4 regions of the Streptomyces sp. NPDC059008 genome follow, and region 2 is predicted to be linked to each of the others. Evidence: riboswitches for the same ligand, from Rfam matches in the RefSeq annotation. Region 2 holds a riboswitch; each other region holds the start of a gene.
The links. Region 2 has a riboswitch for cyclic di-AMP ahead of ACFWZH_RS21575 (transglycosylase family protein). Riboswitches for the same ligand answer to the same signal wherever they lie in the genome.

Region 1 (7,241 bases), on a different contig from region 2:
GAGGTCCAGCACGCGCTGGACGGCCCGGAAGTCGTGGGCGTGGTCGCTGCTCAGATGGATCGGAGCATGGGTCTGCTCCATGCGCTCCGCCCAGTAGGACAACCGGTCCGCCGCCGGCACGTCCTCACTCCGGAAAACCGTCTCGTTCAGCATGTTTCCCCCTCCAAGCTGCACGCCCAAGGGGATGATCACGGACCCGGATAAGCGTCTGATGAACGTCTTTGCCGTGGCCCGGCCCGTGACCCGTCCGGCCCCCGACGACTCGCCATGGGCCCCCCTACCGGCAACCCTTGGGGAGTCGAGGCGGCCGACACGACGCTGCTCGTACGGAAGACGGGCGGGAGCGGAAGAGGCCGGTGCGGATGCGGCAGGTCGACGGGCCCCCTACGGGCGACGGGGAGCGGCGGGCGCGCCGCGAGCGGATGCCCCCGCCGGTGCGGCGCCTGGCGCGCTGGCTCCCCGCCCTGCTGATCGCCGCCGGCCTCGCCTTCGACCTGGGGACACCGCCCAGCTACACCGCCTCCCCCTTCTTCTCCGCCGCGCCGCTGGTCGCGGCGCCGCTCCTGTCGCTGGCGGCCACCGCCGGCACGGCCGTGGCCGCCATGGCCGGCGAGGTCTGGGGCGTGACGTACCGCAGCGCCGCCCCGAACTACCACGAGTCGGTGACGGAGATCGCCACGGTCTTCGTCGTCGCCCTGCTGGCGCTGGGCATCAACCGGGTCGTACGGACCAGCGATGCCCATCTGGCGTCCGTACGGGACGTCTCGGAGGCCGCCCAGCGCGCCGTACTGCCGCTGCCGCCCGAGCGGCTGGCCGGGCTCGCGATCGCCGCCCGCTACGTGGGCGCGCGGGCGGACTCCGGGATCGGCGGCGACCTCTACGCGGTGCAGGACACCCCGCACGGCGTGCGGCTGATCGTCGGCGATGTGCGCGGCAAGGGCCTGGAGGCGGTGGAGGCCGCGGTGGTCGTCATCGGCGCCTTCCGGGAGGCGGCGGAGCAGGAGGCCACCCTGGAGGCGGTGGCCGGCCGGCTGGAGCGGGCGCTGCAGCGGGAGGGCAGGCGGCGCGGAGGGCTGGACCGGTTCGAGGGGTTCACCACTGCCGTGCTGGCCGAGATCCCCGCCAACGGGCGGCCCGTACTGCGGGTCCTCAACCGCGGCCACCCGGCTCCCCTGATGCTCACCCCGGACGGCGGGCTGCGCGAGCTGGCCCCCGCGGCGCCGGCGCTGCCCCTGGGGATGAGCGAGGTGGCGAGCTGGCCCGACCGGTCGGACGAGACGTTCCTGCCGGCCGGCTCGCTGCTGCTGTTCTTCACCGACGGCATGACCGAGGCCCGCGACTTCCGCGGCCGTTTCTACAACCCCTCGAACCGGCTGCGGGGCCGCCGCTTCCCCGGTCCGGACGCCCTCCTGGACACCCTCGTCGAGGATGTGGCACTGCATACGGGCGGGGCGTCGGCGGACGACATGGCCCTGCTGGCGGTGCAGCGGCCCATGGGGGAGTAGGGCGGGGCGAGGAGCACCGGGCCGCCGATCGGGCGGGGCCGGGCACGGACGGGGCCGCCCCGCCCCGCTGTGCCGCTTGCGCCTACGTCCTCGTCCCGGGTTCCGTGCCCGGAAGTCGGTGCAGGCTCTCGCCGTGCGGGCCGGTGAGCGCGAGAGGCCGCCCGTCCAGGGCGAGGGTCAGCCGTCCGTCCTCCGGGCGCCCGGAGAGGTGCTCCGGCGCGGTGATCCACGGCAGGACCGAGTGGTGCTCGTTGGAGATCCAGTGCCCACCGCCGGGACGCCCGTCGAGCAGCGACCGCACGAGGCGCGCGAACTCCTCGCGGCGAGCGGGCGGAAGGTAGCTCAGCACCGCGCTGTGGAAGACGACCAGCGTCGCCTCGGGCGGTGCCGCGGCGGCCAGCGCGGGCAGCTCGTCGATCAGATCGCCGGGTACGATCCGCGGCCGCGGCGCCGCCCGTACGGCCTCGACGGCGGCAAAGAGCCGCGCCGCGCGCTCGCCCTCGCCCGGCCAGACGAGCGACTGCAGCCAGCGCAGATCGTCCGGTGCGCCCACGGGGTCGAGCGGGTTCAGATCGATTCCGGCCCGCCAGACGATCTCCGGCAGCCGGCCGGGCAGTTCCTCGGGCGCCCAGTCCGTACGGCAGCCGAACACCACCGGGCCGTCCGGCGCCCCCACCTCGACGGTCCGCGGGCCGCCCGCGGGCTGCCCCGCGTACCCGGTGGCGGACTCGTACCGGTACCGGTAGCTGTCGGGATGCAGACACAGCCCGGCCGACGCGCCGACCTCCAGCAGCGCCAGCGGCTGCGGCAGACGGGCGAGCAGCGGCAGCAGCGTGGCGCAGCGGGCCGGCTCGTTGGTCTGGGTGGCGCGCTGCATGATCACCGCGCGGACCTCGTCCCAGTGCCGGACCGTCCACTCGCGCCAGCGACCGTACGCGGCCTCGCCGCGCGGGCCCTGCTCCGCGTGCGGGCCGTCGAGCTGGCGGACGGCGGCGAGCAGGAGGTTCGGCTGCTGCTTGTTGCCGGCCGGCAGCGACCCCGACAGCAGATCGCAGAACTCCGGGTCCTGGCTGATCCGCGCGGTCAGCTCCGCATGGGCGTCGGACCGTCCCCGAGCCTCCCGCCACGAGAACTCCCGGTAGCGCTCCGCCACATCCGCCGCCGCGCTCCGGCCGATACCGCCCTTGACGTTTCCGGAGCTCACGGTGCTCCCCGCGCTCTCGACGTTGACGACCATGATCCGACGTTACGCCCTCACGTTCCGTAACTGGGGGGCGCCCCTCCGCATAACGACTGACGCACAATCAGCGCGAGATCGTTTAGAGGTGCAGGGGCAACTCGCCCGTTTTGTGGGCATGGTGACCGAAAAAGTCCAGGCCAAACCTCATGCGGAACGAATAAGGGTTCCCGGGAAGGCTTGGAAAACAGTCGCGACTTCTATTACTGTCCGATAACGCAGCGCGGTCGTCCCAGCCGTCGCAAGAGGCGGCACCGCGCGCCGACGCCGAATCCCGCACGCGCTTTTCACGCATCTCCAGCACTTCGAACTGCACCAAGGGAACCGGGGAACCACCACCTTGGGGTGAATCGGGCGCCTCCGCCAGAGTGGCCCGTAGGAGACCTTCCTGCTCCGAACCCGTCAGCTAACCCGGTAGGCGAGAAGGAAGGAAAGGAGTGCGCCCCCGTGGCGTCCAACAGGCCTGCCCCCGAGGCTTCGCCCGCATACCGACTCGACGACCGAGGCGCCTTCGAAGGCCCGGGTGATCCGCAGGGCATGGCGGGCATCGACGGCGACGGCCCGTGGGAGGAGTGGAATCCCACCGAGGAGTCGCTCCGACCGGCCCGTGGCAAGCACCGGGTGGCCAAGCAGCGCGGCGGCGGACTCGCCCGTAGTGGCACGGTCCTGGGTGTCGGCGTCATCGCGGCGGTCGGCGCGGGTGGCATGGCCACCGCCGAGGACCGTCCGCCGGTCCCGATATCCATGCCCGACATCGGCGGCATGGCCCACGACATCTCCGACAGCCTTCCGGATGCCGAGTCCCTCCCGGGGCTCGGCGGCCTCATATCCGACTCCGACTCCGCCGCGGCGGACTCCGGAGGCGACTTTGCCGACACCGTCGCCGCCGGTCCGCTCTCCCAGGTCACCCAGACCGGCACGACCGGTACGGGCGGCAACGCCGGCGAGGCGCTGCGCAGCCGCATCCTCCAGCAGGCCGACGCGCAGCAGGGTGCCGCCGAGGAGCAGGCCCGCGAAGCGGCCGAGGGCGCCGCCATCAAGCAGGCGGCGACGGAAGCGTCCGCGGCCCAGAAGACGGCCCAGGACGCGGCGGACAAGGCCGCGGCGGCCAAGAAGGCGGCAGAGCTGGAGGCCAAGCGCAAGGCCGAGGAGGAGGCGCGCCGGAAGGCGGAGGCCGAGCGCCTGGCCCAACTGGCGAAGAGCTTCATCGCCCCCGTCTCCTCCTACACCCTCACCGCCAGCTTCGGTCAGGCCGGCGACCGCTGGGCCGCCGACCACACGGGCCAGGACTTCGCCGCACCGACCGGTACGCCCGTCAAGGCGGTGCACTCCGGCACCATCACCCAGGCCGGCTGGGCCGGTTCGTACGGCTACCGCATCGTCCTCACCCTCGACGACGGCACCGAGCTGTGGTTCTGCCATCTGTCCTCGATGGTGAAGACCTCGGGCAAGGTCAACACCGGCGATGTCATCGGCCGCGTCGGCGCCACCGGCAACGTCACCGGTCCCCACCTCCACCTGGAGGTACGCCCCGGCGCCGGCGACCCGATAGACCCGATGCCGTGGCTGCGCGACCACGGCGTGAACGTCTGACGGCCCGGCCCGCAGGGAGACGCGCCTGAGGGCCTGCCGAAAGGCGGCCCGAGCGCGCCGCGGGAGGCCACTCCTCCCGCGGAATAACTCCCTCCCTCACCACGCTGCAACCACGTATGACCTCGACACACCCCACCCCCCAAAACCGCCGGAACCTCGGCTCGCTCGCCGTCTCCCCGCTCGCCCTCGGGGGCAACGTCTTCGGCTGGACGGCCGACGAGGCCGAGTCGTTCGCCGTGCTCGACGCGTATGCGGCAGGCGGTGGCAACTTCATCGACACCGCCGACGCCTATTCGGCCTGGGTGCCCGGCAACAAGGGCGGCGAATCCGAGACCGTCATCGGCAACTGGATGGCCTCCCGCGGCAATCGCTCCGAGGTCGTCGTCGCCACCAAGGTCGGCGCCCACCCCGACTACAAGGGCCTGAGCCCGGCCACCATCAAGTCCGCGGTCGACGAGTCCCTCACCCGTCTGCGCACCGACTACATCGACCTCTACTACACCCACTACGACGACGAATCGGTCGAGGTCTCGGAGATCATCGGCACCCTCGACGAGCTCGTCCAGGCCGGCAAGGTCCGTGAGATCGCCGCCTCCAACATCTCCGCGCGGCGCCTGGCGGAGTCCCTGGCCTTCTCCGCCCGCGAGGGCGTGGCCCGTTACGTCGCCCTCCAGCCGCACTACAACCTGGTCTCCCGCGACACCTACGAGGGCGAACTCGCCGACGTGGCGGCCCGCGAGGGCGTGGCCGCCATCCCGTACTGGGCCCTTGCCTCCGGCTTCCTCACCGGCAAGTACCGCCCGGGCACCGATGTCGCCAGCGCCCGCTCCGCAAAGGCCGGCCAGCACCTGGCCACCGACCGCGGGCTGCGCGTCCTTCAGGCCCTCGACACGGTCGCCGCCGCGCACGAGGCCGAAGTCGCCACCGTCGCCCTCGCCTGGCTGGCCGCCCAGCCCACCGTCGCGGCGCCCCTCGCCAGCGCCCGTACGGTCAGCCAGCTGGCGCCCCTCCTGGCCGTCGCCGACCTGACCCTCACGGAGCCCGAACTCACCCTCCTGACCGAGGCTTCGGCCTGATCCACCCACGGCGTGGACGGGGCGGGGCCGGGGCACGCACGATGCCCCGACCCCGCCCCGACCCCGCCTCGCGCCCGCGCCGGTCGCCGGCCTCACTTCCCCCGACGGTCGACCACCGCCCACGACGCCAGCGCGACCCCGCCCGCGACCGCGAACACCGAAGGCCAGGCCCCGATCTTCTTCGCCAGCGGATGCGACCCCACGAAGGCCGCCACATACGCCCCACTCAACGCCGCCGCGGTCTTGGCCCCGGCCTTCTCCTGCCACCCCTTGGCCGCCACGGCCCCCGCCGCCGCGAGCGCCACCCCACCCAGGGGCCGCTTCTTGGTCCACCGGGCCACGCCGTAGCCGCCCAACAGCCCACTCGCCGCAACCACACTCGTCGGTACGCCGGCCATCACAATCCTCCCGATCCAGGTCAACTCCCCCGAGCCTACGCGCGGGCGTTCCTCGCGGGGGTGGCGATCGGGGTGACAGCCGCGCCTACGCGTCCGCCGGTGCGCCCGGCCCGCTGTCCCCGTCCCTCTGTCCCAGCGCGCACGTCAGGGCCGGGCGCCCCCACGGCTGGTAGTGCCGCAGGTGCTCCAGGAGGTGTCGTTCGCGGGTGGTGAAGTCGGGGGTGGGGCCGGTGAGGTGGGCGCGGCGGCGGTGGAAGGAGAGGGCGGTGGCGAGGGCGGTGTACTCGGTGACGGCGCGGGCGGCGGCGGGGCCCTGGGCGCGGTGGGCCAGGTCGCGGGCGAGGGCGCGGGTCGTGAGGGAGGACAGGGCGGTGGGTTCGGTGGGGGCGAGCCAGCCGGCGGTGATGTAAGGGGCGAGGTAGCCGCGCAGGGAGAGCAGTTCCTGGCCGCGGGTCCAGACGGCCAGCCAGGTCAGGGCGAGGAGGACGGGGACCATGAAGAGCCCGTAGACGACCAGGAATCCGAGGTCGCCCAGCGTGGAGGCGGCGTTCCAGATGGCGTGCAGGAGGACGGCGGTCAGCAGGCCCAGTGCGGCGAGGGCGATACGGGCGGGGCGGCGGCGGGGGTAGCGGGTGGCGGCGATGCCGAAGGCCAGGCCCGTGAGGATGGTGAACAGCGGGTGCGCGAAGGGGGAGACGACGATGCGGACGAAGAAGGTGCCGGCGGTGAGTGAGTCCAGGCCGGAGTGGCCCATGGACTGGTCCTGACCGAAGGCGTTGCCCAGATAGAGGACGTTCTCGGTGAAGGCGAAGCCGGTGGCGGTGATGCCGGCGATGACGATGCCGTCGGTGATGCCGTCGAAGTCGTGCCGTCGGAAGCGGTAGAGCAGGAGGACGGCGGCGGCCTTGACCAGCTCCTCGACGACCGGGGCGATCACCGTCGCGCCCCAGGCCTCGGCCTCGGTGGGGGACGTCGAGGCGATATTGGCGGCCAGCCAGTCGGTGGCGAAGCCGTTGGCCAGCAGCGCGACCAACGTGGCGGCGCAGGCGCCCCAGGTGAAGGCGAACGCGAGGTTGCGCCAGGGCTCGGGCTCGATGCGGTCGAGCCAGCAGAACGCCGCGATCAGGAGCGGTACGGGGAAGACGGCCAGGCCGAGGCCGACGAGGAAGCCCTCGGTGCCGGTCTCCTGGCGGACCATGCCGATGATGATCACGCCGGAGAGCGCCAGCAGGGAGGTCAGCGCGACGGCGCGGATGGTCCTGCTGTGCCAGGGCGGTGTACGGCGGCGCGGGCGGAGGGGCCCGTGTGCGGCGGCCGCGCCGGAGGCATCGGGCCGGTGGGCGTGGGGCGGGTACGGCGTATGGGGTGTGTACGGGGGAGGGGCCGGCGGGCGGTGCGGGCGCGGGGACGGCTGGGACGAGTACACCCGTCG
Region 2 (7,241 bases):
GTGACCCCGGCTACCTTTCGACCCGACGGTCGACAGGATTCACGATTCGTTCACACGGGCGCCCGCATCAGCGGACGTCCGAAGGGGTGGGGAATCGAACGGTCGTCGAACAACTCAACCGCCGCGCGAAAGGCATCCGCATGCGTTCCGGGAACGGCCGACACCGTCGCCCCCGTCAAGCACCGGCCATCTTTGTCACGGCGGGAGTGACCGGCGCGGGCCTCGCACTGCCGCTGCTCTCCGCCAGTGGGGCACATGCCGCCGACACCGCGACCTGGGACCGGGTCGCCCAATGTGAGAGCGGCGGGGTGTGGAGCGCCGCCTCGGGCAACGGCTTCTACGGCGGGCTGCAGCTGACCCAGGAGATGTGGGACGACTACGGCGGCGGGGCCTACGCCTCGCGCCCCGATCTCGCCAGCCGCGCCCAGCAGATAGCCGTGGCCGAATCGATCCTCGACGACCGCGGCCCGGACGCCTGGCCGAGCTGCGCCGTCAACGCCGGTCTCACCAAGGACGGCCGCGCGCCGGAGGTCGACCCGGGCGGCACGAGCACGCCGCTGCCCGACCCGTCCGACGACGACAGCGACCCGGCCCCGTGGGACCGGTCCCCCTCGACCGGCTCGTCCGATACGCCCGACGGCCCGGACGACTCCGGGGCCCACGACGGCGACCGCGAGAATGACGCCGAGAAGAAGTCCCATGACGGATCCCCTGACGGATCCCGCGACGGATCCCAGGGCGGTTCCCGCGACGGCTCGTCCGACGACGCGCGCGGCGATGCGGGCGACGAGCCGTCCCAGGAGACACCGGCGCCGTCCGAGTCCGACGGCCGCGACACCTCCGAGACCCCGGAGCCGTCCGACTCCACCACGCCCGGCGACCAGGGCGACGACGCCTCCCCCACCGACCCCTCCGGCGACGCCGACCGCCCGGACCCGAGCGGTACGCCCGGGCAGACGCCCGGCAAGGGCAAGCACCGCGGCGACGCGGACCCGGACGAGGGCGACGGCGGCGACCGGTCGCCCGGCGGCCGGCACGCCTCGCGCGGCGACGGCGGGCGCGGCACGGGCCCGGCGGGCGGCGACTACACCGTGCGCCCGGGTGACAGCCTGTCAGCCATCGCCGCGGCCCATCGGCTGCCGGGCGGCTGGCCCGCCCTCTACGAGCGCAACGAGGGCGTCATCGGGACCGACGAGAACCTGATCCAGCCGGGTCAGCGGCTCGATCTCGGGCACAAGGAAGGCTAGTTCGCCGCCTTCGTCCCCTTTGGGAAAGTGAGACAAGGCTCTCGTTGGGCGGCGGGCGGACAGATCCGCCCGCCGCCGTCATACCGGGCCCCACCTGCAGATATGTGACCAACCCGTGATCAAAAACGGTCAACTTGGTTCAGAAGGTGGGGTTTGAACACCAAGGGGATTACTGCTTACGGTCAGGACCGCTCGCCAAAGCGAGCCCCTTCGATCACACGCCGAATCCTGCCGGTGGTCGGAGGCAGTTGACGCGCAAGCGCCGAAGGCAGGAGCGGGGGAACCAAGGTAGGCGCCGGCCCGGCCCGTGAAAGCGGGTCAGCCGGCTTGGGGTGAAGCCAGGTGCGCCACGCGCGCCCGGCCGGGCGACTCACAGCCCGAACCCGACAGCTCACCTCGTAGGCGTCGGTGAGGAAACGAACGAACCATGCTGATCAACAAGGGCAAGCACCGTCGTCCCTCCAAGGCCGTCCGCGTCGCCACCCTCGCCGGTGTCGCCGGTGCCGCCGTCGCCGTCCCGCTGATGGGCGCCACGTCCGCCTCCGCCGCCTCGGTCGCCACCTGGGACAAGGTCGCCCAGTGCGAGTCCGGTGGCAACTGGTCGATCAACACCGGTAACGGCTACTACGGTGGCCTGCAGTTCTCCAACTCCAGCTGGGCCGCCGCCGGTGGCACCCAGTACGCGCCGCGCGCCGACCTGGCCACCAAGGCCCAGCAGATCGCCGCCGCCGAGAAGCTCCTCGCCATCCAGGGCCCGGGCGCCTGGTCCTGCGCCGGTGCCGGCGGTCTGACCTCCGGTGGCCCGGCCCCCGAGCTCGACACCTCCGCCAAGTCCGCCCCCAAGCAGGACGAGGCCAAGCCCGAGGTGAAGAAGGCCCCGGCCGCCCCCAAGGCCGAGAAGGCCCAGCCGGCCCCGAAGAAGTCCGAGCGCGGCGGCGACTACACCGTCAAGGCGGGCGACACCCTCGCCAAGATCGCCAAGGCCCACGGCACCAACTGGAAGTCGCTCTACGCGGCCAACAAGTCGGTCATCGGCGGCAACCCGAACCTGATCTTCCCGGGTCAGCAGCTCAGCATCTGAGCCGTCCCCTCACCGGGACCCGTATGACCCCGGCGGCGGTCCCCGCCGCTCCGTGAGACTGCCCCGCCCGGCGCACACGCCCCCCCAGTGCGCCGTGGCGGGGCTTCTCCGTTCACCGGGGCGCGCAGCACCGGTGACCAGCGCCGTCGAGCATTTTTCCCCGCTCAGCGAACAATGTGCCGAAACCTCCCGTGAACTGCGCCTTTGAGTATCTTTTCGTCCCACGGAGCGGGCCGAGGGCAAGCGGACGCGCCAGGGGCCGTTAGGCTCATGCTGCAGAACTCCAGACACCCATGAAGGAGACAACGTGCCGTCCATCGACGTCGTCGTAGCCCGCGAAATTCTCGACTCGCGAGGTAATCCCACGGTCGAGGTCGAGGTCGGCCTCGACGACGGCAGCACGGGCCGTGCCGCCGTGCCGTCCGGCGCCTCGACCGGCGCCTTCGAGGCCATCGAGCTCCGCGACGGCGACCCGAACCGTTACCTCGGCAAGGGCGTCGAGAAGGCCGTCCTGGCCGTCATCGAGCAGATCGGCCCGGAGCTCGTCGGCTACGACGCGACCGAGCAGCGGCTGATCGACCAGGCGATGTTCGACCTGGACGCCACCGACAACAAGGGCTCGCTCGGCGCCAACGCCATCCTCGGCGTTTCCCTGGCCGTCGCGCACGCCGCCTCCGAGGCCAGCGACCTGCCGCTGTTCCGCTACCTCGGCGGCCCGAACGCGCATGTGCTGCCCGTGCCGATGATGAACATCCTCAACGGCGGTTCGCACGCCGACTCCAACGTGGACATCCAGGAGTTCATGATCGCGCCGATCGGCGCGGAGTCCTTCTCCGAGGCGCTGCGCTGGGGCGCGGAGGTCTACCACACCCTCAAGAAGGTCCTCAAGGAGCGCGGTCTGTCCACCGGCCTCGGCGACGAGGGCGGCTTCGCCCCGAACCTGGGCTCCAACCGCGAGGCCCTCGACCTCATCCTTGAGGCCATCAAGCAGGCCGGTTACACCCCCGGCCAGGACATCGCGCTCGCGCTGGACGTCGCCGCCTCCGAGTTCTACAAGGACGGCTCGTACCAGTTCGAGGGCCAGACCCGCTCGGCCGCCGAGATGACCGAGTACTACGCGGAGCTGGTGGCGGCCTACCCGCTGGTCTCCATCGAGGACCCGCTGTTCGAGGACGACTGGGCCGGCTGGAAGGTCATCACCGACAAGCTCGGCGCCAAGGTCCAGCTGGTCGGCGACGACCTCTTCGTCACCAACCCCGAGCGCCTCGCCCGCGGCATCGAGGAGGGCTCCGCCAACGCGCTGCTGGTGAAGGTCAACCAGATCGGCTCGCTGACCGAGACCCTGGACGCCGTCGAGCTGGCCCAGCGCAACGGCTTCAAGTGCATGATGTCGCACCGCTCCGGTGAGACCGAGGACGTCACCATCGCCGACCTGGCCGTCGCCACCAACTGCGGCCAGATCAAGACCGGTGCCCCGGCCCGCTCCGAGCGCGTCGCCAAGTACAACCAGCTGCTGCGCATCGAGGAGATCCTCGACGACGCCGCGGTCTACGCCGGCCGCTCCGCCTTCCCGCGGTTTCGCTCCGGGAACTGATGAGGCACAGCGCCCTGCGTAACGGCTGATCGGCTGACGTCACGGCCGAACGCCTCGTACGTCCCCGGCGACGGTCCCGTACCGTTGCCGGGGACGTACCCGCTTTTGCAGTCCGGCGTCAGTCAGTGAAGGGGAGACGACGTGCCCGCGGACCGGTTCTCGACCGCGACCCGACTCAAGGCGCTCGGCGAGCAGGCCGCCGCCCGCGTCTACCGAGCCCGCCCGCCCCGACGCAACCGCCTCACCGGCCGCGCCGCCCTGCTGGCGCTGGTGATGTGCTCCCTGGTGGTCGCCCTCGCGTACCCGATAAGGCAGTACATCTCCCAGCGCTCCGACATCGCCGAACAGCGCCGCAAGGCCCAGGACGCCGGTGCCGAACTGGACCGGCTGCGCGAGCAGCGGGCCCGGTGGCAGGACCCGGAGTACGTACGCCAGCAGGCCCGCCGGCAGCTGCACTACGTCATGCCGGGGGAGACCGGCTACCTCGTCCAGGACGGCTCCGGTTCCGCCGCCGCCCCGAAGGGACCGCAGGCGGCGCGGCGCCCCTGGTACGAGAATCTGTGGAGCGCCGTCGACGCGGCCGACAAGCGGTAGCGCCGAGCCCCGTACGCCGGTGCGCCTCGGGCCGTACCGCCGGCGCGGGGCAGCCCGTACTGTCGACACCAGGCGGTCCGCACCGCCGCCCGACCACCCACCTCACCGAAAGCGCACATGGAAACCCCTCCGCCCCAGACCGAGCCCACCGAGCCCACCGCCGCGGACATCGCGGCCTTCAAGGAGCAGCTCGGCCGCCCGCCCCGCGGGCTGCGCGCCATCGCGCACCGCTGCCCGTGCGGCCAGCCGGACGTCGTCGAGACGGCGCCGCGCCTGGAGGACGGCACGCCCTTCCCCACGCTCTACTACCTCACCTGCCCGCGCGCGGCCTCCGCGATCGGCACGCTGGAGGCCAACGGCGTGATGAAGGAGATGTCCGAGCGGCTGGCGACCGACCCGGAGCTGGCCGCCGCCTACCGCGCGGCCCACGAGGACTACATCCGGCGGCGGGACGCCATCGAGGTGCTCCAGGGCTTCCCGAGCGCGGGCGGCATGCCCGACCGGGTCAAGTGCCTGCACGTCCTCGTCGGCCACTCGCTGGCGGCCGGGCCCGGCGTCAACCCGCTCGGGGACGAGGCCCTCGCGATGCTGCCGGAGTGGTGGAAGAAGGGGCCGTGCGTGAGCCCCTGCGCCGAGGACGACAAGGGAGGTTCCCAGTGAAGCGGGTCGCCGCCATCGACTGCGGTACGAACTCCATCCGACTGCTCGTCGCGGACGCGGACCCGGCGACGGGCGAACTGAAGGACCTCGACCGCCGGATGCAGATCGTCCGGCTGGGCCAGGGCGTGGACCGTACGGGGCGGCTGTCGCCGGAGGCGCTGGAGCGGACCTTCGCGGCCTGCCGGGAGTACGCCGCGGTGATCGGCAGCCTGGGCGCGCAGCAGGTCCGCTTCGTGGCCACCTCCGCTTCCCGGGACGCGGAGAACCGCGAGGACTTCGTCCGCGGCGTCGTGGACATCCTGGGCGTGGAGCCCGAGGTGATCACCGGTGACCAGGAGGCGGAGTTCTCCTTCAACGGCGCCACCAAGGAGCTGGCGGGCCGCCCGGACCTGGCCAAGCCCTTCCTGGTGGTGGACATCGGCGGCGGCTCGACCGAGTTCGTCCTCGGCGACTCCCAGGACGCCTCGCCGCGCAGTTCCTACCGCGCCGCGTGCTCCGTCGACGTCGGCTGCGTGCGGATGACCGAGCGGCACCTGCTGCACGGGGGAGAGATCAGCGATCCGCCGGCCCCGGGGCAGATCACCGCCATGAAGGCGGACATCGCCGCGGCGCTGGACCGGGCGGAGCGGACCGTCCCGCTGAGCGAGGCCGCCACGCTGGTGGGCCTGGCCGGTTCGGTCACCACCGTCGCCGGTATCGCGCTGGGCCTGGACCACTACGACTCCGAGGCCATCCACCACGCGCGGATCTCGCTGGCGAAGGTCCGCGAGATCACCGAGCAGCTGCTGACCGCCACCCACGCCGAGCGGGCGGCGATCCCCGTCATGCACCCGGGCCGGGTCGATGTGATCGGCGCGGGCGCGCTCGTACTGCTGTCGATCATGGAGCGGACGGGCGCCGAGGAGGTCGTCGTCAGCGAGCACGACATCCTCGACGGCATCGCCTACAAAGTGGCAGAGGACATGGACGACAAGAAAGACAAGGACTGACCTGCGGTAATGCGGCCTGAGTGACCCTCTGGGCGGTTGAGGCAGTGAAACGCTACGGCCCCGGCGTCGCTTCACGGCGGCGGCGGGGCCGTAGGTTTGCCCGGTTCCGTGGCAGTCATGCGAAGGACTGACCGAACGCGGGCGGTGATCAACGTACTACCCGTCCGTAGTCGCTTGGAACTTGAGATTCCGTTGAATGTCCGACTTTCGCAAGATCAGCACAGGAATAGTCGTGGCGACCTTCGTTTCGTAACCTGCGCTCGACAGATGGACATTGTTTCGATGGTGGAAACGGGGTCCGCGCTTGTGAGCCGCAGGGTCGAGCCAGCGAGCGAGGCACGGCAGACCGGCGTAGGTCGGTGCTGCGTCGCCCGCCGCTGCCCGGCGGCGTGGCGGGCGCGGCGCACCGTTCCCCTCGTCAGTGTCGGCGGTAGGTGGCCCATTGGTCCGCGGCTGCGGTAAGCGACTGCTTCCACGCGATGTCGGGAGCGTCCGCAGCGATGCCGGCCCATAGCCGCTGTTGAGCGGTTGCGAAGACATCGAGTGCGCGGGCGGTCGCGGTGGCCCATGCGGGGGTCTTGGCGGCCCACTGTTCGGCGTCTGCGGGGTTGTGGCCGGCGGAGATAAGCCATACGACCCAACAGGCGGCGTCGGCCCATGCCGGGCCGCGGGTGGGCCACGCCCAGTCGACGACGCGGGCGACGTTGCCGACGATCAGTACGTTGCTCGGCGTCCAGTCGGTATGCAGCAGCGTGTCGCCGAGCAGCAGCTCGGCGTCGCCGGGGTGGTCGAGGTAGTCGGCGAGGCGCCGCTCGATATGTTTCAGCTCGACGTCCGCGGGGGCGTGAACGGCGGACAGTTTGATGATCGTCTCGGCGACGAGCCGTAGGTCGTCGGAGCCGGGGCGGTAGTCGGCGGGCCGGCCGTCGAGGTGCTCGAAGCCGAGCAAATTCCATTCGCCATCGTCGACGACCCACAGCAGGCGCGGGGCGAGGGGGGCGACGTGGGGGTTAATGGTGGCCTCGCGCTGCTGTGTCCATACGCGAGGGTGATCGCAGCGCAGTCCCTTGACGAAG
Region 3 (7,241 bases), on a different contig from region 2:
GTCGAAGACCTGGTGATCACTGCCGCCGTACGGGAATTGCGCCGCCGCTGCCCGAGCGCCGAGATCGCCACCCGGCATCTCAGCTGCCGCGACGTCGGGGCGCTGTCCGACAAACGCGTCGACGCCCTGATCGCGCGGGCCCCGCTGCCGCTCGCCGACGACGACGTGGTCACCACCCCGCTGTACGAGGAGCCCCGGATGCTCGTGGTCCCGCGCGGCCATCCCTTGGCCGACCGCGCGTCGGTGACCGCGGAAGAACTGGCCGGCGAAGAGGCGGCGCCGTGCGCGTTCGAGACCGCAGACTGGGCTTCCTACCGGATCCTCGGGGCTGGCGTGCCGCCGATCGAGAGCTACGAGGACAAGCTCGAACTCGTCGCGAGTGGCAGGGCGATCGCCGTGCTACCGGTCGGCGATCGGCGTAGCTCACTGCGTCCCAACCTCCTCACCATCCCGGTCGAGGGCGCTCCCCCCAGCCGGGTCGTCCTGGTCAGCCGCAAGGGCGACCCGAATCCGATGATCAGGAATCTCCGGCTGGCTGCCCAGGCCGTCCTGACCGCCCCGGCATCCTGACCGGGACCAGGTCGGGCGATGACCATGGGCGGCAGGTCTACCACGGCCTCCGAATGGAGGTCCGCCGGCTCACCGCAGGCTGAACACCGCTCGACGCAGGAACTGCCCGTCTTGTCGCCAACTGCTCACGGGAAACGACAAGGGTGCAGCACTTCCCTCCAGAAGAGCTGCACCCCACACGGATAGGGCCCCGGTACGCTTGTTCACCTGAGGAGGACGCGTTCTCCACGTTCCGTAGCCCGCCAGCTCGACGAGCACGCCGCTGCCGACTACCCACACGATCGAGACGCCCAGCCTCCGCCGCAGTCGTCCTCGCCATCTGTCCCGCACCTGCGACGCCAGAGGCGCCGCCCCAGCACCCGAGGATCTGGCTTTACAGGGGCGCGCACCGGCCTCCACGGCGGCCAGCCGGCTCAGGTGCGCGTGATCGGCCTGGGGCAGGTCCGCGATCAGGCTGCCGAGACGGTCGGCGACGGTGGCGCGGAAGGCCGCCTCGACTTACTGCCCCTGACCGGCCAGCTCGACGCAGGACGCGCGCCGGTCGCCCGGGACCCGCCTTCGAGGGTGCCCGACACTGCGGCCAGCCGTTCGTTGAGGCCGTTCCTGGCGCACGCCCCGCCGGTGTAACCGCCGTTGTCGGTAGCCTCGACCCAGTCGGGCCCGATGCGGACGGTGCACAGTGCGGCGTCGGAGTGCCGCAGCACGTTGGTGACCGCCTCCCGCACGACGTAGCCGAACACCTCGCGCAGCTCGGCGCGCACGGCGTCGGGTCGCGACGGGCAGATCGGCCCGTACTCCGGCGGCACGCAGCACCATGCAGGCGCCGACGAGCTCGCTGTCCAGCGACAGGGGGCGACCCGCTCCCGTTCCTGGTTCACGGCCAGCCTCTCGACCTGCCTGCGTGCGGCCCGCAGATGACCGATCGTGAAGTTGAGCGCGAAGACGGTGCCGAGTGCCGCGGTCACGCCGACGAGGAGAGCCACCTGCGCCCAGGCCACCTCTCCCCGGGCGAGGCGCATCGAGACGATCTGCCCCAGCACTGTGACAAGGCCGAGCAGCGGCGCATGTCATCTGTGTCCTGAGGCCAGACACGACACTGCCCATGGCCACGAGCGAATTGAGTGTCCGACTTCGGTCGTGGAGACCCTCGTGGACCCGGTCATCGAGCAGGGGCGAGGCATCGCCCCCCGCTACGAGAAGGGCGCAACCATCTACCCGGCCGGACGTCACATCGCAGGCAACTTCCCCTGGTCCACCCGTGATCCAAACGAAGGGGTCGTAGAGAAATTTGTGAGACGTACGCCCTCGGCGAACAGCCAAAACGGCCTCTGACCTGGGCATTTGACTTGATCACTAGAACCTGCTGCCATTCTCACGGGATGTACATCCTGTACATTTTTTACAGAGGAGAGGAGCAGTCATGCTGCGACCCACGGCTCGCTACGTCCTGCCCGAGTTCACCGAGCGCACCTCACAGGGGACGCGCACCATGGACCCGTACTCCAAGCTGCTCAGCGAGCGCATCATCTTCTTGGGCACCCCGGTGGACGACGCCTCCGCCAACGACGTCATGGCGCAGCTCATCCACCTCGAACACGCCGCGCCGGAGCAGGACATCTCGCTCTACATCAACTCCCCCGGCGGCTCCCTCACCGCGATGACCGCCATCTACGACACGATGCGCTTCGTGTCGTGCGACGTGGCGACGGTCTGCCTGGGGCAGGCCGCGTCCGCCGCCGCGGTACTGCTGGCCGCCGGCGCCCCCGGCAAGCGGCTGGCGCTGCCCGGCGCCCGGGTGCTGATCCACCAGCCGTCGCTCAGCGAACCCATCCAGGGGCAGGCCACCGACCTCCAGATCCAGGCGGAGGAGATGCTGCGCGGCCGCGACATGCTGGTGGAGATGCTGGCGCGGCACACCGGGCAGACCCCCGAGCGGATCGCCACCGACATCGAGCGCGACAAGATCTTCGACGCCCCGGCCGCGCAGGCGTACGGACTGATCGACGGGCTCACCCGCAACCGCAAGCAGTCGTCCCTCCAGCCCGTCACGCGGTGAGCCGGATGCTGCCACCGGAGCCACCGCCACTGCCCGCCCTCACGCGCGCCGAGGGCGAACTGATCGACCGTTACCTGGAGGTGCTCGATCTGCTGGGCCGCATCAACCCGGCCCGCGGCGGCCACACCTACAGCGGCCTGCGGGCCGCGCAGGCGCTCGTCGGCAAGGCCGCCGGACTGCGGGACGCCCTGACGCTGATGCACAACCGCGGCGAGAGCGAGATGCACCACGACACGCTCGGCCGGGCGCTGCGGGTCCTGGACGGCGAGCGGCGGTCCCAACTGGTCGCCGTGCCGCCCGGGGAGCGGTGACCCGACACGCCCGACCCGGGTTGCTCGGACGGCGTAGCGTCCACGGCTTTTGCGAGGAGGTGACGAATTGCGCGGGGCGGAGAGAATTCCTCCGGTCCCCATGTTTCGCCCCAGGTCCCGGGACCGCGACACCGGGCACCCCGCCACCTGAAGGAACAATTCCCCCTATTCGGCCCAAATGTGACCCATCTCACATACGGCATTTTCAGCTCGGAATTCGGGTGGTGGGTGCGTGACGATCCCTTCGACGACAAGACCCCGCCACAGCGACGGGGCGGTCCGGACGGGCGCCTAATCCCGCCGCCGTACCGGATGTCCGGTCGACGGTGTGGACCGGCGGGAGCGGAGGACCCGAGCAGGACGGGGTCCGGGCCAACACGGCCGACGGACTCCTTGGGGTGAAGCCGTACGCACGGCCGGGCATCTTCGCCTGCCCGAACCCGACAGGTCTTCCTTCGCAGGCGGCTGACGAAGGGTTCGCGCATGACCGTGCGCACGCATACGCCGCATCTGCTGGCCCGCGCCGCCACCGTCTCCGCTCTGACGATGGCCACCCTCGGCGCCACCACCCTCGCCCCGGGGGCGACCACCGACGCCGAGGCCGCGTCCGTCGCCGCGCATGCGGTGCGGGTCGCGGCCTCCAAGCAGGGCTCCCCCTACGAGTTCGGCGCGGAGGGGCCGTACCGCTTCGACTGCTCGGGGCTGACGCTGTATTCGTTCAAGCGCGTCGGCCGGGCCCTGCCACGCAGCGCCGCCGCGCAGTACGACCAGACCCGGCACGTCCCGGCCTCCTCCCGAAGACGCGGGGACCTGGTGTTCTTCCACTCGGCCCGCGGCGTCTACCACGTCGGCATCTACGCGGGCCGTGACCGGATGTGGCATGCGCCCAAGACCGGCGACGTGGTGCGGCTGGCGAGGATCTTCAGCTCCGCGATCTCGTATGGGCGAGTGGGCTGACCTGCGGCTTCGCCTCACGCTTGGTCAATTGTCAGTGGGGCTCGGTAGTTTGACGGAGTGACCTGGCAACTGAGCAAGCTGCTGACGGCCGCGGCGCGCGGAGGCTTCCCGCCCGCGGACGGATCGGTGACGGTCCTGCCCCAGCCGTCCCCGCGCGACATCGGCGTGGCGTCCTTCACCTGCCATGCCGTGGTGTTCGCGGACGTGGAGCCCGCATGGGTCCATGAGCGGATAGCGCCCGGCGATCTCGCCGGGCCGCTCAGCCCGCCGTTTCTGACCGCTCTGGGCGAGCGGGTGGGGCGCGAGGCCAACAACATCGATATGACGACGGTCGCCGAAGCCCTGCCCGGTCCGCCGCCGCTGGAGCTGGTGGAGACGACGGACCGGAGCCATCCGCGGATAACCCGCGCGCTGCGCCACCGCGACGAGGTGCGGGCCTGGACGACCGCCGACGGCGGGACACTGGTCATCGGCCGCGGTGTGGCCGGTCGCTGGGAGCTGGCCGTCGAGGTGGAGGCAGGCGGCCAGGGGCGCGGTCTGGGCCGCAGGCTGGCGCGGGCCGCCCGGCATCTCCTTCCGGCCGGCGAACTGCTGTGGGCACAGGTCGCGCCCGGTAACGCCCGCAGCGTGCGCGGGATACTGGGCGCCGGGTTCGTCCCGGTGGGTGCCGAGGTGCTGATGGTGCCGTACGGCGGCCGCGGCTGAACTCCGGCGGCCCACACGGACCGCGGCCGGGCCCGCGCACGCCCCCGTGGACCGGCCGGCTCCCCTCAGCCGACCAGCAGCTCGACGAGCAGGATGCCGCCCAGGGCGCTCAGCAGCGCGCCGGTGACGGCTTCCAGGACACGGGCGACCTGCGGGCGGCGCAGCCAGGTGCCCAGCCGGTCGACGAGCAGTGCGACGGCGGGGAACCACACCAGCGCCATCACCACGACCATCGTGGCCAGCAGCAGCGTACGGGGCAGCGCCGGCTGGCCCGCCGGAACGAACTGCGGCAGCAGGCTGAGGAAGAGCACGGGGGCCTTGGGATTGAGCGCGTTGGTCAAGAAGCCCTGGCGCAGCCCTTGCGCGGCGCCCAGCGGGACGGCCGGACGGGCGCCGGCGGAGGGCGCGACGCCGGCGGCATCGGCGTTCGGGCCGGCCGGCGGCTCCGCGTCGGCGGCCCTCGGGCGGCGGGCCGCGATCAGCGCGCGCCCTCCCAGGTACAGCAGATATCCGCCGCCGAGGAGTTGGACGGCGCCGAAGAGACCGGGCACGGCGACCAGCACCGCGGCGAGCCCGGCGACCACCAGCGCGGTGTGCACCAAGAGCCCGCCCGCGACCCCGACGGCGGTCGCCACCCCCGCCCGGCGCGAGTCGAGGGCGTTGCGCACCACGACCGCGAAGTCCGCGCCCGGCATGGTGACCATGCCCGCGGCGACTCCGGTGAAGGCGATCAGCTGTCCGTCCATAGGAGCAGCTTCGCCGGCCGTGGCCTTTGATGGGTATGGACAATCTTCTTGGGGGGCCTAAAGAGGTGGTGATGTACGACCCCACGCGGCTGGCCGCGCTGGTGGCGGTGGCGGAGGCCGGTTCGATCACCCGGGCGGCCGCCCGGCTGGGCTACACCGCGCCCGCGCTCTCCCAGCAGCTCGCCAAGCTGGAGCGGGAGGCCGGCGCCGCACTGCTGGTACGCCACCATCGCGGGGCACGGCTGACGGCGGCCGGTGAGCTGCTGCTCGTACGCGCGCGGCGGGTGCTCGACGAGCTGGAGCAGGCCCGGCACGAGCTGTCCGTGCTGACGGGGCTGTCCGGCGGGCGGCTGCGGATCGGCACGTTCATGACGGCGGGCACCCATCTGCTGCCGCCCGCGCTCAGCTCGTTCCGACGCGCCCACCCCGATGTGGAGCTGAGCGTGACGGAGTACGTACCACCGCAGGCCACCGAGGCGGTGGCGCTGGGCGAGGTCGATCTGGCGCTGACGCACGAATATGTGCCGGGTCCGGCGATGCCGCCGCCGGAGGGGGTGCTGCTGGATCCCCTGCTGACCGAGGAGCTGGTACTGGTCACCGCGCCGGGCCATGCCCTGACAGCGGGCTCCGGACGGCTGCCGTTGACCGAGCTGGCCGGTCAGCCGCTGGTGAGCACGGCTCCGGCGAACCCCAACCGGCGCGAGGTGGAGGCGGCGCTGGCGGCTGCCGGGGCGAGTGTGGCGGTGCGCTGCGAGTCACCGAGCTATGCGGTGGTGTGTGCGCTGGTGAGCGCGGGACTCGGGGTGGCGGTGGTCCCGGAGATGATGGCGGAGGACTCGATGACCCCGCTGGGCGTCCGCCGGCTGGACCCGCCGGAGCTGCGCCGCCGGATCTCGGTGGCCTACCGCCCCGGCGGCGGCACCCCCGCCGCGGACACCTTGCGCGCCCTGCTGCACGGAGCCTTCAGCCGCCACACCAGCGCCCCGTAGTGTCCGCAACGCCCCGCCTGGCCGGTGCGCACCGACCACCCTGGGACCGCCGACGCCGGCGACCCAGCCGCGAAACGGCCGAGGGACGGCTGAGGGACGGCCTGATCCCGAAAACCGCCCACCTGTTCGGCCGCTCACGGATAATGACGCTCGGCCGAGTCGGCGCGGAGGCAGACCAGCCCCACGGACCGGCGGCCGCTGACCGCTCATCTCGACCGGGGGACGAACCATGCGTATCGGTGTGTACCTTGCCCACCCGCGCCCGGGCAGCTTCAACCACGCCCTCTTCGACGCCGTCGTGGCGGAGCTGGGCGACCGCGGGTGCGAGGTGCTCGCACACGACCTCTACGCGGAGGGCTTCGCACCGCTGCTCTCCCCCGAGGAGACTGGAACGGTCGGGTCGGCGCCGTCCTCCCAGGACCCGCAGGTCTCACTGCACCGGGCGGAGGTGGCCACGCTCGACTCCCTGGTGTTCATCCATCCGAACTGGTGGGGCATGCCGCCCGCGGTCCTCACGGGCTGGGTGCAGCGGGTGCTCGCACCCGGCGTCGCCTACAAGCTGGGTACCCCGGAGGGGGAGCCCGCCGGGCTGCTGCACGCCCGCCGGGCCCTCGTCCTGAACACCTCCGACACCCCCGCCGACCGCGAGGAGGGCGAGTTCGGCGATCCGCTGCACCGGATCTGGGCGGCGTGCGTGCTGCCGTACGTGGGCGTCACCGACGTGCGCCGGGCCGTCTTCCGTACTGTCACCGACTCGGCCGAGGAGACCCGTGCGACCTGGCTGCACCAGGCACGCCGGGAGGCCGCCGCGCTGCTGGCCTGACCGTGGCACGCGGCGGCGCCGGGCACCTGCCCCCGCGTCGGAGCCGTGGCGCCGGGCCCCGCACCCCGTAGCGAAAGGTTCCTG
Region 4 (7,241 bases), on a different contig from region 2:
TTGCCGGGCGCCCGGACGGGGCGCCTCGGGGGAGGAGGGGGCCGCGGGGAGGCGGGGCCTGTCTCAGGCCGGGCGGACGCTCCCGTAGATCGGCATGTAGTAGATCGACTCCTCGCGGACGTAGGCGCCCGGCTTGGGAGCGTGGATCATCTTGCCGCCGCCTATGTACATGCCGACGTGGCTGATGTCGTCGTAGAAGAACACCAGGTCACCGGGCTGCAGATCCTTGGTCGCCACCCGCTGGCCGACCTTGACCTGGTCCCAGGTCGTCCGCGGCAGATCGACCCCGGCCGCCTTCCACGCCGCCTGCGTCAGCCCCGAGCAGTCATAGGAGCTGGGCCCGGTGGCGCCCCAGACGTACGGCTTGCCTATCTGGGCGCGGGCGAACGCCAGGGCCTTCTCGGCCTTGGTGGCGTACGAGTCCCCGGTGGAGCCGCCGTCGCTGGTGCCACCGCCGGTCTGCCCGCCGGTGTCGCCGCCGGTCTGTCCGCCCGTCGAGCCGCCGTCCTCCTGCTGCTGCCGCTCGCGCTCCTGCTGCCGGCGCGCCTCCTCCTCGGCCTTGCGCCGGGCCGCCTCTTCCCTCTGGCGCTCCAGCTCGGCGAGCCGCGCCTTCTCCTGGGCGGTGAGCCGCGACAGCAGCTGCCGGGCCTCGGCCAGCTTCTCCTGGACGGACTGCTTGGACTCCTTCAGCGCCGCCTGCGACTTCTGCAGCTTCTCCAGGCTGCTGGTGGCCTCGGCCCGCTGCCGCGCCGCGGCCGCCGCCTGCTCCTGGTAGTCGGTGACCGCCTGCTTCTGCCGGCTGGTCAGCCGCTCCATGAGGTGGCTGCGGTCGACGAACTGCTGCGGGTCCTTGGCGAGCATCAGTTGCGCCGTCGGGTTCATGCCGCCGGTGCGGTACTGCGCCGAGGCGAAGGTGCCCAGTTCGCGCCGGGACTCGTTCATCCGCTGCGCGCGCTTGGCGGCGGCGTCGAGCAGACCGTCGACGGTGGCGCTCTGGTGCTCGGCGCGCTCCTTGGCGGCGTTGTACTTCTGGGTGGCCACCTCGGCCTGGTGGTAGAGGCCGTCGACCTTCTGCTTGACCTCTTCGATGGAGGGCCTGGGCGCCCTGGGGGCGGCGTCGGCGGACTGCGACAGCAGGGTGACCGAGGCGAGCGCGGCGGTGGTGAGCCCGGCCGCGGTACGCCGGCTCCCGGGCGAGATGAGAACGCTGGTGCGCGGCTTGCGATGGGACGCCAAGGCCGGCAACTCCTTCCGTGACCGCCTACCGGGTTAGCTGTCGGGTTCGGGCGGTGTCGCTGACGGAAGGCTTGCCCTACGGTCCGTGCGGTCGCCGACGGCGGCCGCTGGATCGATTCACCCCGGTGGTGCTGGTGGGTCCCCGGCTCCGGGTGCCTGCTGGCAGGGCCGGACTCGGCGCGGCGGCCCGTGCGGAAGCTGTCGACCGCTGGGAGGCGGGCTGCCTGAGCGAGGACGTTAGCCAATTCGTGTGGCTCCTGTGAAGGCTGATGTTCGATATGCCCGAAACCTTTTCGTGACCTGAACGCGCTGCGGGGGGTGTTGCGTCAGATGTCGGGTTCGGGTACGCCGCCGGCACCCGGCGGTTCCGCCTCCGACCGCCTGACCTGCCCCGGCGCGGACAATCCCGCACTCCCCGGCGCGCTGTCAGTGCGGCGGCCTAGACTCGGTGGGCGATGAGCAGCCTCTTTGACGACAGCTTTCTGGCGGACCTCGGCCCCAAGGGCGAGGAGGAGCACCCGCCGCCTCCCGAGGACGAGCACGAGCCGGTCCCCGAGGAGGTCCCCGCCGACCTCTTCGGCGGGAGGTTCGACGCGCCCGTGCACACCGAGGCGTACTACCGCGACGGCGCCGCCCGCCCGCCCGTCGATGCGGCCGCGCTGCTGGAGGGGCTCAACGACGAGCAGAAGGCCGCCGTGGTGCACGCCGGAGGCCCGCTGCTGATCGTCGCGGGCGCCGGCTCCGGCAAGACCAGGGTGCTCACCCACCGCATCGCGCATCTGCTCGCCGAGCGCCATGTCCACCCCGGCCAGATCCTCGCGATCACGTTCACGAACAAGGCCGCGGGCGAGATGAAGGAGCGCGTGGAGCAGTTGGTCGGCCCGCGCGCCAACGCCATGTGGGTCTCGACCTTCCACAGCGCCTGCGTGCGCATCCTGCGCCGCGAGTCCAAGAAGCTCGGCTTCACCTCCTCCTTCTCGATCTACGACGCGGCCGACTCCAAGCGCCTGATGGCGTTGGTCTGCCGCGATCTGGACCTGGACCCCAAGCGCTTCCCGCCCAAGTCCTTCAGCGCGAAGATCTCCAACCTCAAGAACGAGCTCATCGACGAGGAGACCTTCGCCCAGACGGCGGCCGACGGGTTCGAGAAGTCGCTGGCCGAGGCGTATGCGATGTATCAGGCGCGGCTGCGCGAGGCCAACGCCCTGGACTTCGACGACATCATCATGACGACGGTCCATCTGCTGCAGGCCTTCCCGGACGTCGCCGAGCACTACCGCCGCCGCTTCCGCCATGTGCTCGTCGACGAGTACCAGGACACCAACCACGCCCAGTACACCCTGGTGCGCGAGCTGGTCGGCAGGGGAACGGCCGACATCCGCGCCGCCGAACTGTGCGTCGTCGGTGACGCCGACCAGTCGATCTACGCCTTCCGCGGCGCCACGATCCGCAACATCCTCCAGTTCGAGGAGGACTACCCGGACGCCACGACGATCCTGCTGGAGCAGAACTACCGCTCCAGCCAGACGATCCTGTCCGCCGCCAACGCCGTCATCGAGCGCAACGAGAACCGCCGCCCCAAGAACCTCTGGACGGACGCCGGCGCCGGCCCCAAGATCACCGGCTATGTCGCCGACACCGAGCACGACGAGGCGCAGTTCGTCTCCGACGAGATAGACCGTCTCACCGACGCCGGCGACGCCAAGGCCGGCGACGTCGCCGTCTTCTACCGCACCAACGCCCAGTCCCGTGTCTTCGAAGAGATCTTCATCCGGGTCGGTCTGCCCTACAAGGTCGTCGGCGGGGTGCGTTTCTACGAGCGCAAGGAGGTCCGCGACGTCCTGGCGTATCTGCGGGTGCTCGCCAACCCCGAGGACACCGTCCCGCTGCGCCGCATCCTCAACGTCCCCAAGCGCGGCATCGGCGAGCGCGCCGAGGCGATGATCGACGCCCTGTCCTCACGCGAGAAGATCACCTTCCCGCAGGCGCTGCGCCGGGTCGACGAGGCGTACGGCATGGCGGCCCGCTCCGCCAACGCCGTCAAGCGCTTCAACGTCCTGATGGAGGAGCTGCGCACGATCGTCGAGTCCGGCGCCGGGCCCGCCACGATCCTGGAGGCCGTCCTGGAGCGCACCGGCTACCTCGCCGAGCTCCAGGCCTCCACCGACCCGCAGGACGAGACCCGGATCGAGAACCTCCAGGAACTCGCCGCCGTGGCCCTGGAATTCGAGCAGGACCGCGGAGAGGAGAATCCGGGCACCCTCGCCGACTTCCTGGAGCAGGTCGCGCTGGTCGCCGACTCCGACCAGATCCCGGACGAGGACGAGGAGGGCAGCGGCGTGATCACCCTCATGACGCTGCACACCGCGAAGGGCCTGGAGTTCCCGGTCGTCTTCCTGACCGGCATGGAGGACGGCGTCTTCCCGCACATGCGGGCGCTGGGCCAGACCAAGGAGCTGGAGGAGGAGCGCCGGCTGGCCTATGTCGGCATCACCCGCGCCCGCGAGCGGCTCTACGTCACCCGCTCGACGATGCGCAGCGCCTGGGGCCAGCCGTCGTACAACCCGCCCTCCCGGTTCCTGGAGGAGATCCCGGACGACCACGTGCAATGGCGGCGGACCGGTCCGGCGACGCCGTCGGCGTCCATGGGCGGCCTGACGTCGAGGAGCGGGGGCTCCGGCGGCTTCGGCGGGGGCGTCGGCGCCACGCTCTCGTCGGCCCGCGCCAAGGGTCCGAGCGGCTTCGCGACCCGGCGCACCAAGGACCGCGAGGTGGTCTCGCTGGCCGTCGGCGACCGCGTCACCCACGACAGCTTCGGGCTCGGCACGGTCGTCGGCGTCAAGGGCAGCGGCGACAACGCCGAGGCGACCATCGACTTCGGCGGCGAGAAGCCCAAGCGGCTGCTGCTGCGGTACGCGCCCGTCGAGAAGCTGTAGGCGGGCGGGACGGGGGCCGGCGCAGGACGGGGAGCGGCGCCGGCCCGACGCTGCGGGAACGGCACGCCCGACGTTGCAGGAACGGTACGCCGGGGGTCAGTTCGGGTCGAGCCCGTGGCTGCGCAGCCACGGCAGCGGGTCGATCGCCGAGCCCCCGCCGGGACGCACCTCGAAGTGCAGATGCGGTCCCGTCGAGTTGCCGGAGTTGCCCGAGTAGGCGATCTGGTCGCCGGCCTTGATCGATCCGGAGCGGATCTTGGTGCTGCTCAGATGGCAGTACCAGGTCTCCGTGCCGTCGGGCGAGGTCACGATCGCCATGTTCCCGTAGGCGGAGTTCCACTGGGTGCGGACGGTGCCGTCGGTGGCGGACAGGACCGGGGTGCCGTAGTCGACCGGGAAGTCGATGCCGGTGTGCACGGACATCCAGTTCACACCGGCCTGGCCGAAGAGCGCGCTCAGCCCGTGCTGGCTGACCGGCAGCACGAACTTGGGCCGCATCGCCTCCTTGCGGGCCGCCTCCTCCGCCTTGCGCTTGCGCTCCAGCGCCTGGCGCTCCTTGAGGTCGATCCGCTCCTGGGTGCGACTGGCGCGGTCGCGGAAGTCGTCGGCGCCGGCGCTGAGCCCGGCGAGCTGGGTGTCGAGCTTCTTGTTGGCCGCGGAGGGCTTCACGGCCCCCGGGTCGACCGCGGCCTGGGTGGTCGTCTCGTCCTTGTCGTCCCCGCCGATACCGGCGACGGACGCGGCCGCCACACCGCATACGCCCATGGCGGCGACGGACGGAACGGCGACGGTCAGCAGCGCCGACCGCTTGGCCGGACGCCGCCGGCCCCGGCCGCGAACGGCCTTGCCGGCCGGCGGTCCGGTGACCCGGCGGCCGGCCGGGGCGGGGTCCGCGGGGGTCACCGGCATCGCCTGCGTCATGGCGTCCGCCACGGCGGCGGCCTCGTCCGAGCGGGCGCCGCCGTCGTCGTCGATGCCGCCGTCGACGCCGGAGCCGGTCTCGTGCCGTTCGGCCGCCTCCCAAGTGGCGGTTTCCCACTGGTCGGTGTCGCCCGGCGGCGGGCCGGCCTGTGCGGGGATCCCGGCGATCAGTTCCTGGTCGGCCACCGGCCAGATCGCCGTGGCCTCATAGCTCTGGGTCTCGAAGCCCGAGGTGTCGAAGCCCGAGGTGTCGAAGGTCGCGGCCTCGAAGGCGGCGGTCTCCTCGACCGCGGTGGCCTGCCGGCCGATGGTGTCGTAGCCACCGGCCGTCTCATATGCACCTGTTGTCTCGTACGTCCCGGTCGACGTCCCGGTCGGATAACTGCCGGTGTCGTACGCGCCGGTGGCGTGGCCGCCGGTGTCGTATCCGCCGTGCCCGTAGGAGGTGGCGTCATAGGCGGCCGCCTCGTAGGCGCCGGACTCGTGGGGCGCGGAGGCGTAGGCGGCCGCGCCCGGTGCCAGGGTGTCGTACGCGGTGTGCGCATACGGGTCGTAGCCCGGGGCGGTGCCGGTCTCGTAGGCGCCGGTGTCCCACTGGGTCGAGGAGAAGCTGCCGGTGTCGTAGATGCCGGTGGCGTAGCCGCCGCCCGTGGCCGTCGGGTAGGCCCCCGTGTCGTACGCGCCGGTGTCGTAGCTGCCCGTGTCGTATGCGCCGGCGCCGTACGCGGAGGTGTCGTGGCTGCCGGTGTCGTAGGAACCGTTGCCGTGCGTCCCGGCGTCGTAGGCGACGGTGCCGTAGGCGCCGGTCGCATAGGAGCCGGTGTCGTACGCCCCGGCGTCGTAGGAGCCGGGGAGCGAGCCGAAGAGGGGGTCGCCGTCGCCGTAACCGGCGCTGCCGGTCCCGGAGTGCTGCTGCCCGTAGGCGTCGTAGGCGGGATAGTGCGCATACGAGGCGTCGGAAGCGGAGCCGGTCGGAAGCGGGCCTTCCGATGGGTGACGGTCGTTCACCAACTTCTCTTTCGCCTCGGCAGCAGGAGAATTAGCGGCGACTGTACCCGGCGGTACGCGACGGCGACAATCTTCCACGGGAACCGGGCTCGGCAAGACCGGGCATTTGGCCGCCTTTCGGCAGCCCGCATGCGACTTCTTGGCGCCCCGTTCGACGGATGTTCGACTCCGTGTCATGTCAGGGGAGGCGGTCAGGCCACCGATACGGCCTCCGTGCCCCCCTCCCCGGCCGCCTCCGCGGAGCTCAGCGCCTCACGTACTCCGGCGGCGACGGCGCCGTTGACCGGGAGCGCGAGATGCCCGACGCCGAGGACGCGCACGTTCTGCGCGATCAGGTCCGGGTGATCGATCCTGGCTGTCGTGGCCGGCACCATCACCTGGTCCTCCTCGCTCCAGAAGGCCACCCACCGCGTCCGGCAGTGCGGGGCCGGAAGCGACAACTCCGCTATCACCTCGGAGTCGGGGCGCATCTGCCGGACGAGGGGGTGCGCCGACATCAGGGGTGCGACGCGGGTGCCGGAGTGCGGTGTGCCGAGCGTGACGAGCATGCGGACGCGGGCGTCGCCGCCGAGCCGCTGTACGTAGTACCGGGCGATGAGCCCGCCGAGGCTGTGGCCCACCAGGTCCACCCGGCGGTGGCCGGTCCGTACGCACACCTCCTCCACATGGCGGCCCAGCAGCTCGGCGGCCCGGCGCAGATCGCAGGTCAGCGGGGAGTAGTTGAGCGCCTCGACATGGCGCCAGCCGTGCCGCCGGAGCGAGCGGCGCAGCAGCACGAAGACCGAGCGGTTGTCGATGAAGCCGTGCAGCAGCAGGACGGGGGGACGGGCCCGGCCCTCCGTCGGCAGCAGTACGGGAGCATCGGCGGCGCCGGTGGGCCGGGGCAGCGGGCGCTCGCGCGGGATGCCGGTCGGATAGAGGAGGAGATGGCCGGCGAGGACCGCCAGCTCCACGACCGTGCTGCGGGCCAGCAGGCGCGCGGAGCGCACCGGGAGCAGACGCGCGCACCGCAGGGGTGCGCGCACGGCGCGCGCGATCAGAAGGGGTGTGCTGAGCAAGGGCAGGACCTGCATGGCCGACCTCCCGAACGGCATGCGGGAGGCGTCTTCGTCCCCCGTATGCCCTCGCGGGAAGCCGTGA

Region 1: it holds a riboswitch for cyclic di-AMP, as region 2 does, so the genes downstream of both, ACFWZH_RS32480 (M23 family metallopeptidase) here and ACFWZH_RS21575 (transglycosylase family protein) in region 2, are expected to answer to the same signal.
Region 3: it holds a riboswitch for cyclic di-AMP, as region 2 does, so the genes downstream of both, ACFWZH_RS24365 (C40 family peptidase) here and ACFWZH_RS21575 (transglycosylase family protein) in region 2, are expected to answer to the same signal.
Region 4: it holds a riboswitch for cyclic di-AMP, as region 2 does, so the genes downstream of both, ACFWZH_RS04470 (NlpC/P60 family protein) here and ACFWZH_RS21575 (transglycosylase family protein) in region 2, are expected to answer to the same signal.

The regions. Positions count from the first base shown of each region.
Region 1 covers NZ_JBHYJC010000043.1:35,116-42,356, forward strand. The annotation lists gene ACFWZH_RS32465 (helix-turn-helix domain-containing protein) at 1-153, opposite strand, end outside; gene ACFWZH_RS32470 (PP2C family protein-serine/threonine phosphatase) at 363-1,505, shown strand; gene ACFWZH_RS32475 (DUF2332 domain-containing protein) at 1,588-2,742, opposite strand; cyclic di-AMP (ydaO/yuaA leader) riboswitch at 3,034-3,178, shown strand; gene ACFWZH_RS32480 (M23 family metallopeptidase) at 3,190-4,335, shown strand; gene ACFWZH_RS32485 (aldo/keto reductase) at 4,452-5,411, shown strand; gene ACFWZH_RS32490 (hypothetical protein) at 5,504-5,809, opposite strand; gene ACFWZH_RS32495 (PrsW family intramembrane metalloprotease) at 5,895-7,235, opposite strand.
Region 2 covers NZ_JBHYJC010000017.1:137,335-144,575, reverse strand. The annotation lists gene ACFWZH_RS21580 (transglycosylase family protein) at 141-1,247, shown strand; cyclic di-AMP (ydaO/yuaA leader) riboswitch at 1,457-1,667, shown strand; gene ACFWZH_RS21575 (transglycosylase family protein) at 1,675-2,328, shown strand; gene eno (phosphopyruvate hydratase) at 2,636-3,922, shown strand; gene ACFWZH_RS21565 (septum formation initiator family protein) at 4,064-4,516, shown strand; gene ACFWZH_RS21560 (DUF501 domain-containing protein) at 4,634-5,176, shown strand; gene ACFWZH_RS21555 (exopolyphosphatase) at 5,173-6,165, shown strand; gene ACFWZH_RS21550 (aminoglycoside phosphotransferase) at 6,584-7,241, opposite strand, start outside.
Region 3 covers NZ_JBHYJC010000021.1:129,052-136,292, forward strand. The annotation lists gene ACFWZH_RS24345 (LysR family transcriptional regulator) at 1-570, shown strand, start outside; gene ACFWZH_RS24350 (hypothetical protein) at 1,020-1,610, opposite strand; gene ACFWZH_RS24355 (ATP-dependent Clp protease proteolytic subunit) at 1,991-2,626, shown strand; gene ACFWZH_RS24360 (hypothetical protein) at 2,632-2,937, shown strand; cyclic di-AMP (ydaO/yuaA leader) riboswitch at 3,216-3,416, shown strand; gene ACFWZH_RS24365 (C40 family peptidase) at 3,421-3,894, shown strand; gene ACFWZH_RS24370 (GNAT family N-acetyltransferase) at 3,952-4,599, shown strand; gene ACFWZH_RS24375 (LysE family translocator) at 4,665-5,345, opposite strand; gene ACFWZH_RS24380 (LysR family transcriptional regulator) at 5,417-6,334, shown strand; gene ACFWZH_RS24385 (NAD(P)H-dependent oxidoreductase) at 6,564-7,157, shown strand.
Region 4 covers NZ_JBHYJC010000002.1:352,966-360,206, forward strand. The annotation lists gene ACFWZH_RS04470 (NlpC/P60 family protein) at 64-1,236, opposite strand; cyclic di-AMP (ydaO/yuaA leader) riboswitch at 1,244-1,426, opposite strand; gene pcrA (DNA helicase PcrA) at 1,692-4,172, shown strand; gene ACFWZH_RS04480 (peptidoglycan DD-metalloendopeptidase family protein) at 4,269-6,101, opposite strand; gene ACFWZH_RS04485 (esterase/lipase family protein) at 6,293-7,174, opposite strand.